Regions from separate parts of the Flavobacterium sp. TN-1 genome, predicted to be linked through region 2. Evidence: riboswitches for the same ligand, from Rfam matches in the RefSeq annotation. Region 2 holds a riboswitch; the other holds the start of a gene.
The links. Region 2 has a riboswitch for cobalamin ahead of ACUXZJ_RS15230 (TonB-dependent receptor plug domain-containing protein). Riboswitches for the same ligand answer to the same signal wherever they lie in the genome.
Positions count from the first base shown of each region.

Region 1: another riboswitch for cobalamin. It lies ahead of ACUXZJ_RS11750 (TonB-dependent receptor domain-containing protein); the one in region 2 lies ahead of ACUXZJ_RS15230 (TonB-dependent receptor plug domain-containing protein).

Region 1 covers NZ_CM128253.1:2,621,769-2,629,983, reverse strand. The annotation lists gene ACUXZJ_RS11750 (TonB-dependent receptor domain-containing protein) at 1-1,590, opposite strand, end outside; cobalamin riboswitch at 1,704-1,903, opposite strand; gene cbiB (adenosylcobinamide-phosphate synthase CbiB) at 1,935-2,903, opposite strand; gene ACUXZJ_RS11740 (pyridoxal phosphate-dependent aminotransferase) at 2,888-3,910, opposite strand; gene ACUXZJ_RS11735 (cobyric acid synthase) at 3,907-5,388, opposite strand; gene ACUXZJ_RS11730 (GHMP family kinase ATP-binding protein) at 5,394-6,239, opposite strand; gene ACUXZJ_RS11725 (cobyrinate a,c-diamide synthase) at 6,302-7,645, shown strand; gene rpe (ribulose-phosphate 3-epimerase) at 8,158-8,215, opposite strand, start outside.
Region 2 covers NZ_CM128253.1:3,377,388-3,385,602, reverse strand. The annotation lists gene cobT (nicotinate-nucleotide--dimethylbenzimidazole phosphoribosyltransferase) at 1-872, shown strand, start outside; gene ACUXZJ_RS15245 (adenosylcobinamide-GDP ribazoletransferase) at 909-1,709, shown strand; gene cobC (alpha-ribazole phosphatase) at 1,694-2,224, shown strand; gene ACUXZJ_RS15235 (DUF2490 domain-containing protein) at 2,408-3,169, shown strand; cobalamin riboswitch at 3,641-3,920, shown strand; gene ACUXZJ_RS15230 (TonB-dependent receptor plug domain-containing protein) at 3,990-5,900, shown strand; gene ACUXZJ_RS15225 (S41 family peptidase) at 6,040-7,452, opposite strand; gene ACUXZJ_RS15220 (hypothetical protein) at 7,477-7,770, shown strand; gene ACUXZJ_RS15215 (DUF4252 domain-containing protein) at 7,775-8,215, shown strand, end outside.

The DNA of each region.
Region 1 (8,215 bases), 760 kb from region 2:
TAATCCAAATAAGTCCCTTTTTTCCCATTGTAATATTTCATCTCCGTTGATAGGGTCATTCATAAAAAAAGTAAAGTTTGAAAACAAATCAAAAATATTTTTGGAATAATAAAACTGATTTTTCCATGATTGATTTTCCTTTAGTTTAGTATCTAAAATAACGTTTGTATTGAGTCTTGATGCTATTCCTCCTTCTGAATCATCTATAGCACCGTATCTAGATAAAGTACCTTTTTCTATAGCTCGTAATGGCAATTGTCCAGAAGCATTCCAAGTACTTGAAAAATAAGATCCTGATAGTATAAGTGTTGTTTTTGGGGTAAGTTGTGCGTTGTATCTTCCAAAAAAATTAAAACGTTTGAATTTTAATTTACTTTCAAAAAAACCATCGGTATAATTATACTCTGAGGCAAAATAAGCGTTGTCATTCCATTTAGAAACTAAGTGTTTTTGATCTAAAATTTGAAGCATCGTTAAAACCCTTTGTGTATTAAACAAGCCCGATTCTAGTTTTACTATATTATTTTCTAAACGGTATTTAGAATTAAATTGAGCAGCTCCTGCCACTGAAAAATCTCCAAGAGAGGCCTCATAAGGTCCTTTAAAAAAATTAACAGTACCAATGGTTTCTGGAATCATAAAGTGCATATCCGCATACCCTTGTCCATGTGCATGAGAAGGCATATTAGCGGGTATACCATCCATTTGAATAGAAAAGTCTGTTCCGTGATCGTTATCAATTCCTCTTACAAAAATTTGTTCCGCTTTTCCTCCACCTGCATGTTGTGCAATAAATAGCCCTGGAACGGCTCTAAGTAAATCTTGTGCTGATTTTATAGGTTGTAATTGTAAACTGATTTGATCTATTTTATTTTCTTGTTTTTTGATTGATGAAGCAGAAATAACCAATTCTTCCAAGTTCATTACATTGTGTAACAAGGAAATATTTAGTGATTTTTGTTCGTCTTTTTTGAAATTTATTTTTGTAGTAAATACATTATAACCTATGTGAGAAACGATAATTGTTTTTATTCCTTCTGAAGCGGATTGCAACTTATATACTCCATTTTCTTGTGATATAGTACTTTCGCCAGATTCTTTTATTCTTATTGTGGCTCCTTCTATTTTAGTTTGGTTTGTTACGTCTATAATAAAACCGTTAATACTACTTTGTCCTTGTGTTTTTTGAAATAAAAATAGGAAAAGTAAAAAACAACTTAAATTAAACAATTTAGTTATGAAATTGCTTTTATTTTTTTGAGGTTTAAAATCATCTTTTGTACTATTTGAAGAAAAAAGTAACTGCTCTTTTATTAATGTATCTTTTAGAATATGAGTCGTTACAATATTATTTGAAGTTTCAATATTGACTTCTTTATACCAAGTATTTTCAGGTTGGATATTTACAATGGGGCCTTTTTTACAAAATCCTTGACATTTCGTTCGAATGGTATGAATTTCATCATTTAGTTCGTATTGTGTCAGGTTTTTTCGAAGCGTTTTAATATTTTCTTCTGCTCCATTATCAGTACAACAAGTACCATTACATAAATAAATGATTTTTTTAATCTTTGATAGATCCTTTGACATGTTTGATTTTTTTTTCGTTAATAATCCCGTTAACTGATTATTAGCGACTTTAGAAAAAGGACGTGTGAAAGATGGGAAGCATTACATTCACCCGTCAGCCTTTACTCCGAAAGCCGCGAATCAATACAAAGGCAGGTCTTCTGACTTGTTTTAATTATAACGCCTTCCCATTTTACTTTTTAGATAAAAACAGTGGCATTTTGTTATAATCTTTTTAAAAACTTACAGCAGCGGGTACTGTTCCAGATTTACACTGGATTCCCTTTTAATTCATTTCCAAAATGGAAACAAAACCATTGCGGGCACGAAAGTACAAAAAACTAATAGAGTTTGTTAAAAAAACACTAGTTATAGTGGAAATTATCAAAAATAACCCAAAATACTATTTTTATTATCAATATTAGAGCAATTGTCGTTAGAGTAACTAAATGATTTATAAAACATACTTTTTTGAATTCATTATGCTTAATAACACGAGGATTGGTTCCTATAAATGGTTTTTCTACGATCTTTCCGTGGTATTTATTAGGTCCACCGAAACGACAATTCATAATTCCTGCTAAAGCTGATTCTGGATAGCCTGAATTAGGACTTGCATGTTGAGTTCCAAATTTTAATATAAAAGGAAATAAACTAAGTTTTCCACTAATTAAAATCATTAAAAAAGCAGTTATTCGAGCAGGGATATAATTAGCTACATCATCTAATCGAGCAGCAAATTTTCCAAAATAATAATATTTATCATTCTTATAACCAATCATAGAATCTAAAGTATTTATCATTTTATAAACCATCATAAATGGTAATCCTCCAATAGCATAATAAAAAAGAGGAGCGATTACACCGTCACTCAAATTTTCAGATAATGTTTCAAAAACAGCTATTCGTATTTGATTTTCAGAAAGTGTAGACGTATCTCTTCCTACAATCCATGATAAACGTTTTCTTCCTGCTTCTAATCCTTTTTCTTCTAATGTATCAAATACTTCTCTTCCTTCTTGTAATAGGCTTTTATTAGCTAAACCGTAAAATATAAAAAGACTGGTAAAAAGGATATAAAGGTTAAAATTAATATTTAATAAAATACTTGATAAAAAATAAAAAAATAAAAAAACAGAACTGCATAATGCTAGAGTAAGAAAGAGCCCTTTTATAAATCTACCATTTCCTTTATTTAAAAAGTTTTCACCAAAATAGATTGTGTTTCCAAAAAAACGAATAGGATGTGGTAAGCTTCTTGGATCTCCCAATAATAAATCTAAAAAATAACCTATAAGTAATGGTATTGAAAAAATAATTAAAGAATTGTCCATTGTTGAATAGCATCAATTAAAAGTTTATTTTCTAAAGGTTTTTGTGTTGCCACTCGAAAATATTGTGATGAAAGTCCTCGGAAATTGCTAGCATCTCGAATGAGCAACTGATGTTTTTTTAAAAGGTATTCTTTTAGTTCTGGAGCTGTCTTTTTATTTGTTTTGCACAAGAAAAAATTAGTGTTTGTTGAGTAAACGTCTATATTTTGAATTTCTTGTAAAGCATTAATAAATTGAGTTGTATCTGCTAGTATTTTTTCTATTGGTAATACAATGTTAGCAGCATTTTTAACGATATATTTTCCTGCTTCAATTGCCATAGTATTTACGGACCAAGGCATTTTAACGGTTTCAATTGCTTGAATGTTTTGTTTTTGACTAATGATATAGCCTAATCGTAAACCTGGAATAGAATAGGTTTTGGTTAATGATTTTACAATGAATAAATTAGAAAAATTATTTATTTCGTTAACTATTGAAATATCAACCAATGTAAAATCTACATAAGCTTCATCAATTATAAATAATGTATTAGGATTATTTTTTAAGAGAAAATGAAGGTCTTTTTTATGAAAAACCAATCCTGTTGGATTATTAGGATTTCCTAAAAAAACAGCTTCTGTAGAAAAAAGACTTGTTTTATTTAGATCTGACCATTTAAGGAAATTTAATGAAATATCATGTACTTGACAAGCGTCATTATATTCTGAAAATGAGGGTATAATAATTGTGGCTGACTTCTTTTGTAAAAAGTGTGCTATTAAGTAAAATGCTTCTGTAGCACCATTGGTTACTAATATTTGATTGGGTTTTAGTTGGTGCCAACTAGCTAATTCTTTTTGCAATGATTCAGCATTTGCTTCGGGATAATGAGCTATTTTATCCCAATACTGAGAAAGATGTTCTTTCAAACCTTTAGGAAATCCTTCATAAAAAACGTTTGAACTAAAATTTGCTTTAATGCTTCCGTTATATAAATAACCGTCATCTCCATGTCCTAAAATCATGCTTCTGTTTCTTTAAGAACTTTATAAATATACTGAATGTCTATATGCTCTCGTAAGTGTTGGGCTAATAAATCATATTGTTCTTCTTTAAAAGTCTTATAATCAAATATCCCTGTTATCACTTTTTTATCAGTTTGTAAAAGTAAATCTTTGATAACAATTTCATTATCCAATATTCCATGAATATAAGTTCCCCAACATTTATCAGATAAATAATAACCATCGCCTGTTTTGTCATCAAAAGTATTTAGAATATACTCTTTGTTTTCTATTGTAGAAACGCCCATGTGTATTTCATAACCTCTGCATATTTTTTGGTATTTTTTAAAATAAAATTGTACTTGACGTGTTATTTTTTTTTCTGTAAGAATCGTTTTAACAGGAAGTATTCCTAATCCGGCCATAGTTTCTATAGTTCCTTCAATATGGTTTGGATCTTCTATAGTTTGTCCCATCATTTGATAACCGCCACAAATTCCTATAACTATTTTATTATTTTTGTGTGCTTTTATAATCGCTTCAGCTACTCCATTATTTTTAATATCAATCAAGTCAGAAATAGTGTTTTTACTTCCAGGAATAATTACAATATCTGCTTTTTCTATTTCAGAAATTTTTTTTGTATAAAATAAATTTACGTTTTTATGTTGTTCTAATACATTAAAATCTGTGTAATTTGATACTCTATTAAGCAAAATAACTGCTATATTTATTTTATTTTCTACTGCTTGGGAAGGTTTGTTTTGAAGACTAACAGAGTCTTCTTCTTCTATATAAATATCTTTTTTATAGGGTACCAATCCTACTACAGGAATACCGCAAAGATTTTCTATTATTTTTTTACCTTCTTCAAAAAGACGTGAATCACCACGAAATTTATTAATTATAATTCCTTTTATTAAAGCTTTTTCTTCAGGAGTTAATAAAGCAATACTTCCAAAAACACTTGCAAAAACCCCTCCTCTATCTATATCCGCAATTAAAAAAGTAGAGGCATTAGCATATTTTGCCATCCGCATATTGGTTATATCTCGATGTTTTAGGTTTAATTCTGAAATGCTTCCTGCTCCTTCAAGTACAATTGGATTATATTTTTCTGATAATCGGGTATAAGCGGCCTGTGCTTCTTTCAGTAATTCCTTTTTATCATTTTCCATAAAATAATCAAAAGCTGATTGGTTCCCCAATGGTTTTCCATTTAAAACAACCTGTGAACTCTTATCATTAGTAGGTTTTAATAAAACAGGATTCATATCCGTGCTACACGCAATCCCACAAGCTTCTGCCTGAACTGCTTGAGCACGACCTATTTCAAGTCCGTCAGGGGTAGCAAAACTATTGAGTGACATATTTTGTGATTTGAAAGGTGCTGGATTATAACCATCTTGCTTAAAAATACGACAAAATCCTGTATTAATAATACTTTTGCCTACATCAGAGGCGGTACCAACAAACATTATAGGTCTTAATTTTTGCATAGAATTTATTCAATGTAAAGAGTTGTTTTCCAGTGTTTTTCGACTAAACACCTAACTTTAAAATCTATAGATTTTAAACGATAGGGTTCTATGAGTAATCCCATAAATGTACCGCTATGTGCCACAAATAAACCACAATTATTCTCTATAGCAAAATCATACAATAAAGTAAATTTTTTTTTTGGCAAAATAGTTTCGTTTATAACAGCACTTTTGGTAACACATTCAAAAAATGTTCTATAATCATTATTTTTTACACTTACTTTAAGAATAGAATATAGATTTTTAAATTCTATCATTTGACTTTCAGAATATTCTCTAGCCTTTGATATTTTAATTGTATCAATATCTACATTTGGATCCGAATCAAAATATAATATGGAATAAGAAATAGGATTTAAATTTTCTAAAATTTTTCCTGACTTTTGATTAAATAATAAAGAATTAAAATCCAGACAAGGATCCGTAGGATCTATTTGAGAAGCTATTTTATAAAGAAAATGATTTGAATATTGGGTCTTATATAATTTATTTAAAGTAAGCAAAATACCTAATATATCAGTAGAACTAGAAGATAACCCTTTGCCAACTTTAAAGTTTCTTTTTTGGTTAAAATAAATTTTGTTTATAGGAGTAATTCCTTTTTCTTCTATTAATGAATGAAATAACTCCTTTGCCTTATTTGATTTTATATCCAGTCTTGTTTCTTCATCAATAGGATTGATGCTTGCAATAGTATCTGTTTTAAATAATTTAGAAGATTTATTGCTTACTAAAAATGGTTGATTTTTACCAAAAGCTCCCTGAAGAAGTTCCCCCACTTTAGCATAAGTAGTAATCTTTATTATCATTTTCTCTTTCTTTATAGAATTACAAAGATAAAAATTGAGAATTGATTTTTATCTTTGAAACTATGAAACCACAATTTCTTATAGCGGCACCATCTAGTAACTCAGGAAAAACAACTATTACACTTGGTTTACTACGATTATTAAAAAATAACGGATATAAAGTACAACCTTTCAAATGCGGTCCTGATTATATTGATACGAAACACCATACAAAAGCTGCGGGTGAGCCAAGTATTAATTTAGATACCTATATGATGAGTGAAAGTCATGTTAAAACTTTATATAAAAAATATAGTCAAGAGGCTGATATATCTATCATAGAAGGTGTAATGGGACTTTTTGACGGGGCAAATCGTATGGAAGGAAGCAGTGCAGAAATAGCATTATTATTAAACATTCCTATCATTTTGGTTGTCAATGCTAAATCTATGGCATACAGCGTTGCTCCATTGTTATTTGGGCTTAAAAATTTTAATCCCAAGATAAAAATTGCAGGAGTTATATTTAACTTTGTAAATACAGAGAGCCATTATTCTTTTTTAAAAGAAGCTTGTAATGATGTAGGTATTGAAGCTTTAGGTTACATCCCCTCTAATACTGATATTACTATTCCTTCACGTCATTTAGGCTTGTTTATATCTCCTGAACATGACTATGAATTAATAATTGAAAATGCAGCAAAACACTTAGCTAAATCTATTGACATTAATCGTATTTTAGAAATTTCTAATACTGAAAATCACGTTTTTATTCCTAAAAATATAATAGAGTTAAAAACTGAAACCAACTCTTTTTTTAAAGACTACACAATAGCCGTAGCACATGATAATGCTTTTAATTTTACTTATTTTGAAAATATAAAAGGATTAGAAAATTTAGGTAAAATTATCTATTTTAGTCCTATTACAGATAATAGAATGCCTAAGGCTGATATTTTGTACTTAGCTGGAGGTTATCCAGAATTATATTTAAAAGATTTAGCAAATAATATATCGATGCGTAAATCTATTCTTGATTTTTGCTCTAATGGTGGAAAAGTAATAGCTGAATGTGGTGGAATGATGTATTTAGGTAATCAAATTATCAATTCAGAAGGAATTGCTTATCCAATGGTAGGTTTTTTACCTATAGAAACCTCAATGGAAAAAGCTAAGCTTTCTTTAGGATATAGAGAAATAAAATTAGATAATCAAATAATTAAAGGACATGAATTTCACTATTCTAAAATAATAGAAAAGGAAAAGATTCCAACTATTGGTCAAATTTTTAATGCTAAAGGAATAGAAATAGCAACTCCCATTTATAGATTAAAAAATGTTATAGCATCCTATATACATTTTTATTGGGGAGACTCTCTCTTAATTATTAATTTTTTAAATAAAGAGGATTTGTTATTTGATTTCTAAATTATTACCACTAGGATCCTGTATAAAAACAGAACCTTGTAAATCGTTTAGAATAATTTTAGTTCCAGATCGGGTATGAATCGTTTTTACATCATTGCTGTAGGTATGATTATATTCTTTCCAACCAATTTATACCATTCAAACTTAAAATATACTGTATTAAAAAGTAAAATTCTCGCTCTTTTTTTTATTTTAAAACAACTCTAAAAAACCTTTGAATAACATGGTTTTAAATTCTGGTGATGATATTCCTTCTCCATCAAGTGATTTTGATTATATGACTCCTCCTAGCGTCAGAGTGACAAACAAGAAGTATTTTACTTCGGATTCTTGTCATCCTATGTTTTTCTAGGTAAGGAGTTTAGAATGTTTTATTTGAAATCTAGAGAAATAGATTCTATTCTAAAAACAACCCCTGCAATTGCAAGGGTTAAGGAAATCTTATTCTTATTTTTTGCGTTTGTTAGTTAATGCTTATAAAGATAGTTTACCAATAATAGGAACCTTTCTTATTATTTAACTGCTTCTTTAAGATCAATAATTGTTTTTTCTGGATTATTTGAGTTAAAT
Region 2 (8,215 bases):
ATATTTTAGTCTTTGCAGCAGATCATGGTATAGCAAGAGAAGGCGTAAGTGCTTATCCAGCTGAAGTAACCCCTCAAATGGTTTTGAATTTTGTAAACGGTGGGGCAGCAATTAATGTGTTTTCAAAACAAAATGGATTAACATTAGAAGTAATTGATGCAGGAGTAAATTTTGATTTTGATAATTCATTACCCATAATACATCAAAAAGTAGCAAAAGGAACTCAATCATTTTTAGAGCAAGCTGCCATGTCAGCAGAGCAATTTAAAGAATGTTTACAAAAAGGAAGACAGATTGTACAAGAAATACACACAAAAGGATCTAATTGCGTTGGCTTTGGAGAAATGGGTATTGGAAACACAGCCACTTCCGCTGTATTAATGAGTATTTTAACAGAAATTCCAATTCAAGATTGTGTAGGGAGTGGGACAGGAGTAGTTAATGAAGCATTAGATAGAAAAACAATTATTTTAAAAACAGCTTTACAAAATTACAAAGGATCCTCCATGATAGATGAAAAATTAGCCCATTTTGGTGGATTTGAAATTTATCAAATGGCAGGAGGAATGCTTCAAGCCTTTGAAAACAATATGTTAATTCTAGTAGACGGATTTATTAGTTCAGTAGCCTTTTTAGTAGCGTATACTTATGAACCAAAAATTATAAAAAACGCCATATTCTGTCATTGTTCACAAGAAAAAGCACATAAAAACTTGTTGCACTATTTAAATGGAAAACCATTGCTAGATTTAGGATTACGATTAGGAGAAGGTACAGGAATAGCCCTTGCTTTTCCAATCATACAAGGAGCCGTTAATTTTTTAAATCAAATGGCAAGTTTTGAAGAAGCAGGCGTTAGTGAAAGCCTTTAAAGAGGCTAGTTTTATACCCTAAGGTTTATAAAAAAAATGAAAAAACAGCGAGACATCTTTTTTACAGCATTAATGTTCTATACACGTATTCCCTGTCCAAAACATATTCATCATGATCCTAGTTATTTAAATAAAGCAACACGTTATTTTCCGTTAGTAGGTTGGTTAGTAGGAAGTCTATCTTATTTAGTATTTTTAGGAGCTCATTATCTTTTTTCATTATTAATAGCCATTATTTTTTCCATGGTAGCAGGCGTGCTGATTACAGGAGCCTTTCACGAAGATGGATTTGCGGACGTTTGCGATGGGTTTGGAGGAGGCTGGACAAAAGAAAAAATATTAAAAATTATGAAAGACAGTGCTATAGGAGCTTATGGCGCTATAGGAGTTGTACTTCTACTGCTAATCAAGTTTTTACTCCTTTTTGAAATAATGAACAGAATCCCTAATACTTCTTGGAACCAATATGCTTATGCAAGCTTTTTATTTATTACCTACCATAGTATAAGCAGAGCAAATGCCATTTCACTTTCCTTTACGTTACCGTATGTAAGAGAAGACGAATTAAGTAAAAGTAAACCTATAGCCAAAGGTTTTAGTAAATATGAAATAATAGGAGTACTTTTCTTTGGATTAGCACCATTGGCTTGTATGGCTTATATTTACAATCCATTTTATTTGGTAGTATTACCCATTTTACTCCTCACACGTTTGTATATGGGACGGTATTTTACCAAATGGATTGGAGGATACACAGGCGATTGTTTAGGAGCTTTAGAACAGATTAGCGAAGTAGTAACCCTTTTATCTTTTCTGACACTATGCAAATTTATTTAGTACGCCATACCGAAACCATTTGTCCCAAAGGAGTTTGTTATGGACAGAGCAATGTAAACTTAGCACCTAATTTTTTAGAACAATTTCAAGAGATAAAAAAAAAATTACCAGAAAAAGCATTCGTATATAGTAGCCCTTTGACACGTTGCTTAGAATTGGCTGAATATTGTTTCTCAAAACAAGAAATAACGGTAGACAACCGATTAAAGGAAATGAATTTTGGAAAATGGGAATTACAAAAATGGAATGCAATACCAGAGGAAGAATTAAATCCTTGGATGGAAGATTTTGTAAATATTTCAGTTCCAATGGGAGAGTCTTTTCAAGTTTTATACGAAAGAGTAGTTGAATTTTGGGAAATAATACAAAAAATGGCGTTAGAGAAACCATTAGTTATTTTTACTCATGCAGGTGTTATAAGAAGTTTAATATGTTACCTAGAAAAACAACCCCTAAAAGATGCGTTTAATTATAAAGTAGATTTTGGAGAAGTAAAAAAGGTTTCAATTAAATAAAAAGAGAACCTATCTTTTTTAAAATAATATTTTATAACTAACTAATTGATAATAATTTGTTTGTGAGGAACTGAAAACAAGGTGGTTTTTTTTCAAAACAGCAAGTGTTTTTATAAATACATGTGAAAAATATTTATTTTTTTGTTTTTTATTGTACCTTTGCGCTCCCTTAAACAAAAAAATATGAAAAAAAGTATTAAAACACCACTATTTTTGTTCGTGTTATTTTCTTTGTGTAATAACGTATTTGGTCAAGTAATAAATCATAATAATGATATTTGGTTGCATTATTTAGGAAAAAACACGATAGGAAAAAAACTTTCCTTAACACTAGAAGGATCTTTAATATTCGCCAACGGATTTGACCAAAAACAACAATATTTTATACGCCCATCTGTAGATTACCAGTTTACCAAACAAATCAGTGGTAGCATAGGTTATACACACCATGAATTTTTTGTTTATGGAGATGTCCCTTTAAATAGAGTCGTAACACCAGAGGATAACGTATGGATACAAGGTGTTTATAGCTGTGCTAAAAATGATTTTAAATTTACCCATCGTCTACGCGATGAGAGTCGTTGGGTAGGAGTAGCTACTAAAAATGAAGCAGGAGATTTTGTCATAACTAATAGAGATTATAGAAATCGTTTACGATACATGTATTTGGTAAATTACACTTTAACTAAAAAAGAAGATAAAACTCAATTGTTTGCTTTTTTAGGAGATGAGATATTTATGAATATAGGAGTAAAAGCAGCCAAAACATTTGTACAACAAAATAGAGTAATTGCAGGTTTAGGATATAATTTAAACCCTCAACATCAAATTCAAATAAGTTACATTCACCAAAATTTATGGAATGTACCTAACACCATACAAGAAAATAATCCCACGCTAAGGATTTCTTATGTAACGAACTTAGATTGGTCAAAGAAAAAATAATTTTAAAAGCTTCGTAAAAAGACCTTTGTTTTAAATAAAAAAAGCTACAACATTGAACATGCCCCAAAAAGTTAGACACTATTTGGGGCATTTTTTATTCAAATTTTGCTCAATATAGGTTAGGTATTAGAAAACTATTATAGATAAAGAGGTAATACCATTTAAACCTAAAATATACTGGATTAAAAAATAAAGTTCTCGATACGTTTTTTTTATTTTAAAAACAACTCGAACTCTCCCTTTGATCGAAATGAAAAGATTGCGAATTTTTTGGACAGTCTCAAGGTTAAAAAAAAATATTATAAGGAAATTTCAAAGTTTAAATGGTATAATAATAATTGGAGATGAAATAAAACTAAATTATATTCTAAACTTTGAAATATATGGATTTTAGGGTTCTTTTATTGAATAATTTTTAATAAAGGAATCTGTTTTTTTTTATTTTTTTTATTTTTTTTAAAAGATGTGCTAACTTTGCCTGTGAATTTATGGTGCTCGACTTTTGTTAAAAGTCAGCTTAAAAGGGAATCAGAGTGAGATTATAGATAAATTATTTGAAGATTAATGATAACGGAATCGTATTCCTGAAAATCAATATCTAAAATAAAAAATCGAATATCAAAACCTGAGCTGTACCCGCAACTGTAAGCTATTCAGCTTGTAATGATCTACAACCACTGTTTGAAATTTAAAACGGGAAGGCTAATTACAAGACGCAAGCCAGGAGACCTGCCTAAATTTATTTTATTAACAAACTTTCGGGAAAAAAAGTTTGGGTATGGGTAAATTCTGTCTTTTTTTCCGCATTTAAAGAATTAAAATGAAAAAAAACATTTTATTAGCAAGCGTTTTAACGTGTATGTATGGTAGTGCTTTTGCACAAGATCAAGAATCAAAAAAAATAGAAGAAGTAGTCGTATCAGAAACTAAATTTCAGCAAAACAAAACAAAAACAGGTAGAACGATTGAAAAAATCACAACAAAAGATTTAGAGCAAAGAAAAGGGCAAAGTGTTGCTACCGTATTAAGCCAGTTAGCTGGATTTGAAGTTGTAGGAAGTCAGAGCGGAGTAGGAAAGAATTTAGATTTGTTTGTTAGAGGAGGAAGTACAAAACAAGTATTAATTCTAATAGACGGTAATCCTGTAGTAGACGCATCGAGTATTTCAACTACGTATGATTTACGATTATTACCCGTAGAACAAGTTGAAAGTATAGAAGTACTCAAAGGAGCTTCCTCCGTATTATATGGTGCTAATGCAGCCACAGCAGTTATTAATATTACATTAAAAAAAGCAACTGACAAAGGAGTCATAGGAACAGCCTACTTTAATATAGGAACTCAAAATTTAACAACCACCAAAAAGTATAAACCAGAAGAATACAATCAAGGTTTTTCATTGAACGGAACAAAGGGAAAAATCTCTTTTTTAACCTCTCTAAATAGTGCTGAAATAACAGGTATTAGTGAAGCAAAAGGAGATGATTTTGAAAAAGATAAGTTTTCAAGAGTTAATCTTAATCAACAATTAGGAGTAGCAATAAACAAAGGAATTAAATTAGATTTTTTTGCTAACTATGATCGCTTAAGATTTGCTTACGATACAGGAGCCTTTGTAGATAATGAAGTAAATACTTTAATAGGAGAACAGTTTAGAGGAGGCTTTTCTCCTTCAATGAAGTATAAAAAAGGAGAGTTGAAAATAAATTCTTCTTTTGGCTTTTATGAACAAAAAAGACTATCAGGAGCCTCATTAAATAATTATACAGAATCCTTTTCTAAATCACGAAATATTAATGTTGACGTTTTTAATAAATACAATATAGGAAACTCTTTAGCTTTTATCACAGGGGTTCAATTTCAATATTTTGATATGCTTCAAGCTACCCCTTATGTTAATATTTATAATCAAGACGCTAAATACACCATGTTAGATCCTTATATTACAGCAGTATTAAACACTAAGTTTGGATTAAATGTAAATGCGGGAGCTCGTTATTTAAAACACAGCGTTTATAAAGACTATGTCATCTTTAATATTAATCCAAGTTTTAATTTTGAAAAAATCAATTTAAAATTATATGGATCAATAGGAGGAGCAGTAGTAGCACCAACATTATATCAAGTATATTCTGAGTATGGCAATAAAGATTTAACACCACAAGAAAATACTACTATTGAAACTGGTTTTGAAAAAAGTTTTTTAAATCAAAAATTAAAAATTTCAGCAGTTGGATTTTATAGAGAAGAAAATAATTCAATTGCTTTTAAAAAGAAGACCTCAAATACAGGATGGCAATATGAAAATACAGAAGGAATAAATAAATCAAAAGGGATTGAATCCAATATAATGATCAAACCTCTAGAAAAAATAACCTTAACTGGTAATTATACTTTTGTAGAAAATGATCAGGCTATAGCAAAAGCCGTTGCAAAACATAGAGTAAATGCTAGTTTATCGGTTGAATTGACTAAATCTATTGCATGGGATGCTCAATTTCAGTTTATAGATTTTAGAAACCTATCATATTACAATTCTTTCACTTTTAAAGCAACAGATGTATCCGTTTCAGCTTATAAATTATTTCATACGAATTTGAAAGTAAAATTAACAAACCATTTGAGTGTTTTTGGATCCGTTCAAAATTTATTAAATGAAGAATTTATAGAAACCATGGGATATAATACAAGAGGAAGAAACTTTAAAATCGGAATGAATTTTCAGTTTTAATTAAAACGAATTATAGCTTAAAAAATAATAATATTCATAAGTTCGTTACTTCAATAAATAGGAGAAATCACATTATCGCTATTTTGTGATTTCTCCTTATTTTTGGATAAAAAATAATTTTCCAGTTACAGAGTGTCGTTTAATCTATATACATTTCATATTTTAAATCACGTTTAGAAAGATCAATAATTTCATTGCCAATTTTAAATTGAGGTTTTTGAATACCAATTCGATTACCAGATTTAATTAAGCTCATTGCCTTAGCTAAATAAGGTTCAGAGCTGTTCCCTAAAATACCTAGATTACTTATATCTTCCATTAATATATTAGTCGTGTCAGGCGTAATACCCGCTTCATAATCTCCAAAACCCACTTTATTAACAATTTTTAAAACAATTAATTGCATAGCATATCTGTGAGTTGGATTTAAATTTCGTTTTGTATAATCAGGTGAGTCATACAATGTAATAGACCCCACATTCTTCCCTGTAGTAGTATTACCTATTTGAACTACTTGTATGTAAGGTTTTAAACAGTTAATGACTAATTCACTAGCAGATGCAGTATTAGTAGTTGTTAAGATATATACCTTATTTAAATTTAATGAATTAATAGGAGTGCCATTTTTTAGTTGTGAGGTAAATTTGTTTAATAATCTATTAGGATCTATTGCTCTATTAATTTTAGAGTTCCATTGCTCTTTAGCAAAAATTTGATCTTCAAATTGTCCCGTAATCATACTTGCTAAACGAGTAGCGGTTGCTACTGATCCTCCTGAATTATAACGTAAATCCAAGACTAAATCCGTTATTCCAGCCGCCTTTAATTTACCAAAAGCTTGATTTAATTCTGGTTCATAATACGTATAAAAACCATTATACATTAAATAACCAACTTTTTTATTTCCTTCCTCTATCACATCGGTAATATAAACAGGATTTTCAGAATACGCCTTTTTAGTTAACGCCACTGTTTTTCCATTAGGTGTAATAGCACCTCCATCATACGAAGCTAAATTTAAAGTATAATTTGTTTTAGATAACAATTCACGATAATTGTTACGAGTAAGAGGAATACCATCAACCCCATAAAAAAGATCCCCTCGTTTTAGATCTTTTGTACTAGCGTCACTATTAGGCATGATGTATTTTACCCAGCCAAAAACTTCAGTTTGACTTCCATTCTTAGGACTAATCCCATACTCCATACCATTACTGTCATTCGTTCCAGAAAGAATCTGTTCTAATACAGTATAATTAGAAGTTATAAAACTAAATTTATCAATATTCTTTCGATTGTAAATTAAACTTTCAAATAAAGTTTCAGGCTTTGAAAAAGTACCTAAAAACGAATTAAGTTCATATTGAGAATTAAAACGATAATCACTTAGATTGGCTACATTTTCTTGATAAAAATAATATTTGTTAAATCCCTTCCATACAAAATTATAAGGATCTAGCTCATTATATTGAGGTTGATCATCTAAGTCATTACAACTAAATAACGTACCGATTGTTAGGACCACGAAAAGCTTGATTATATTTTTTTTCATTTATAAAAGATATGATGTAAATTTATGAGCTTAAATTTAGATCAAATGCGTAAAGAAAAAGTGAAAAATCAAAAAATATTTTGGTTTTTAACATTTATAGTGGGTTCAGTAGCATTTGGGAGTTATTATTATAATCTTGAAGAACAAACAATAAAAAATGTTAACTCTCAATTAGGAACTTGTCAAACCCCAGAAGAAGCTTATAGAGAAACACAAAAAGCTTTACATCTGATTTCGGCTCAATTGAACTCTGGCATGAAAAATGTAAATAAGTTAAAAGAGTATGATCAAACGACACGCAAAATTTTTAAAAAGTAAAAAAATGAAAAAAAAAATAGTTTTAGTTTTTAGTATTTTATCATTTTATTTAGGCACGGCACAAACTCCTTTTGATAAATTTGAAAGTAATAATAATGTCTCTTCTGTTATCGTAAATGATAAAATGTTTGAATTAATGAGCAAAGTGAAAATGGAAACGAAAGAAGATCAAGTGTATTTAAATTTGATAAAAAAACTAGATTATTTAAAAGTTTTTAAAACTAGTCACTCTAAAACCATTTCCGATATGCGTACTAGTATAGAACAATATAGTGATAAATTAGAAGAATTAATGCGCGTGAATGAAAACGGAAAAAGTACTAAAATCTATGTAAAAATGATTCCAGGAAGTACAAATGTATCAGAATTATTATTGTTTATGGAAGGAAAAGAAACGATATTAATGTCTTTAACTGGTAATTTTTCATTGAATGAAATTTCACTT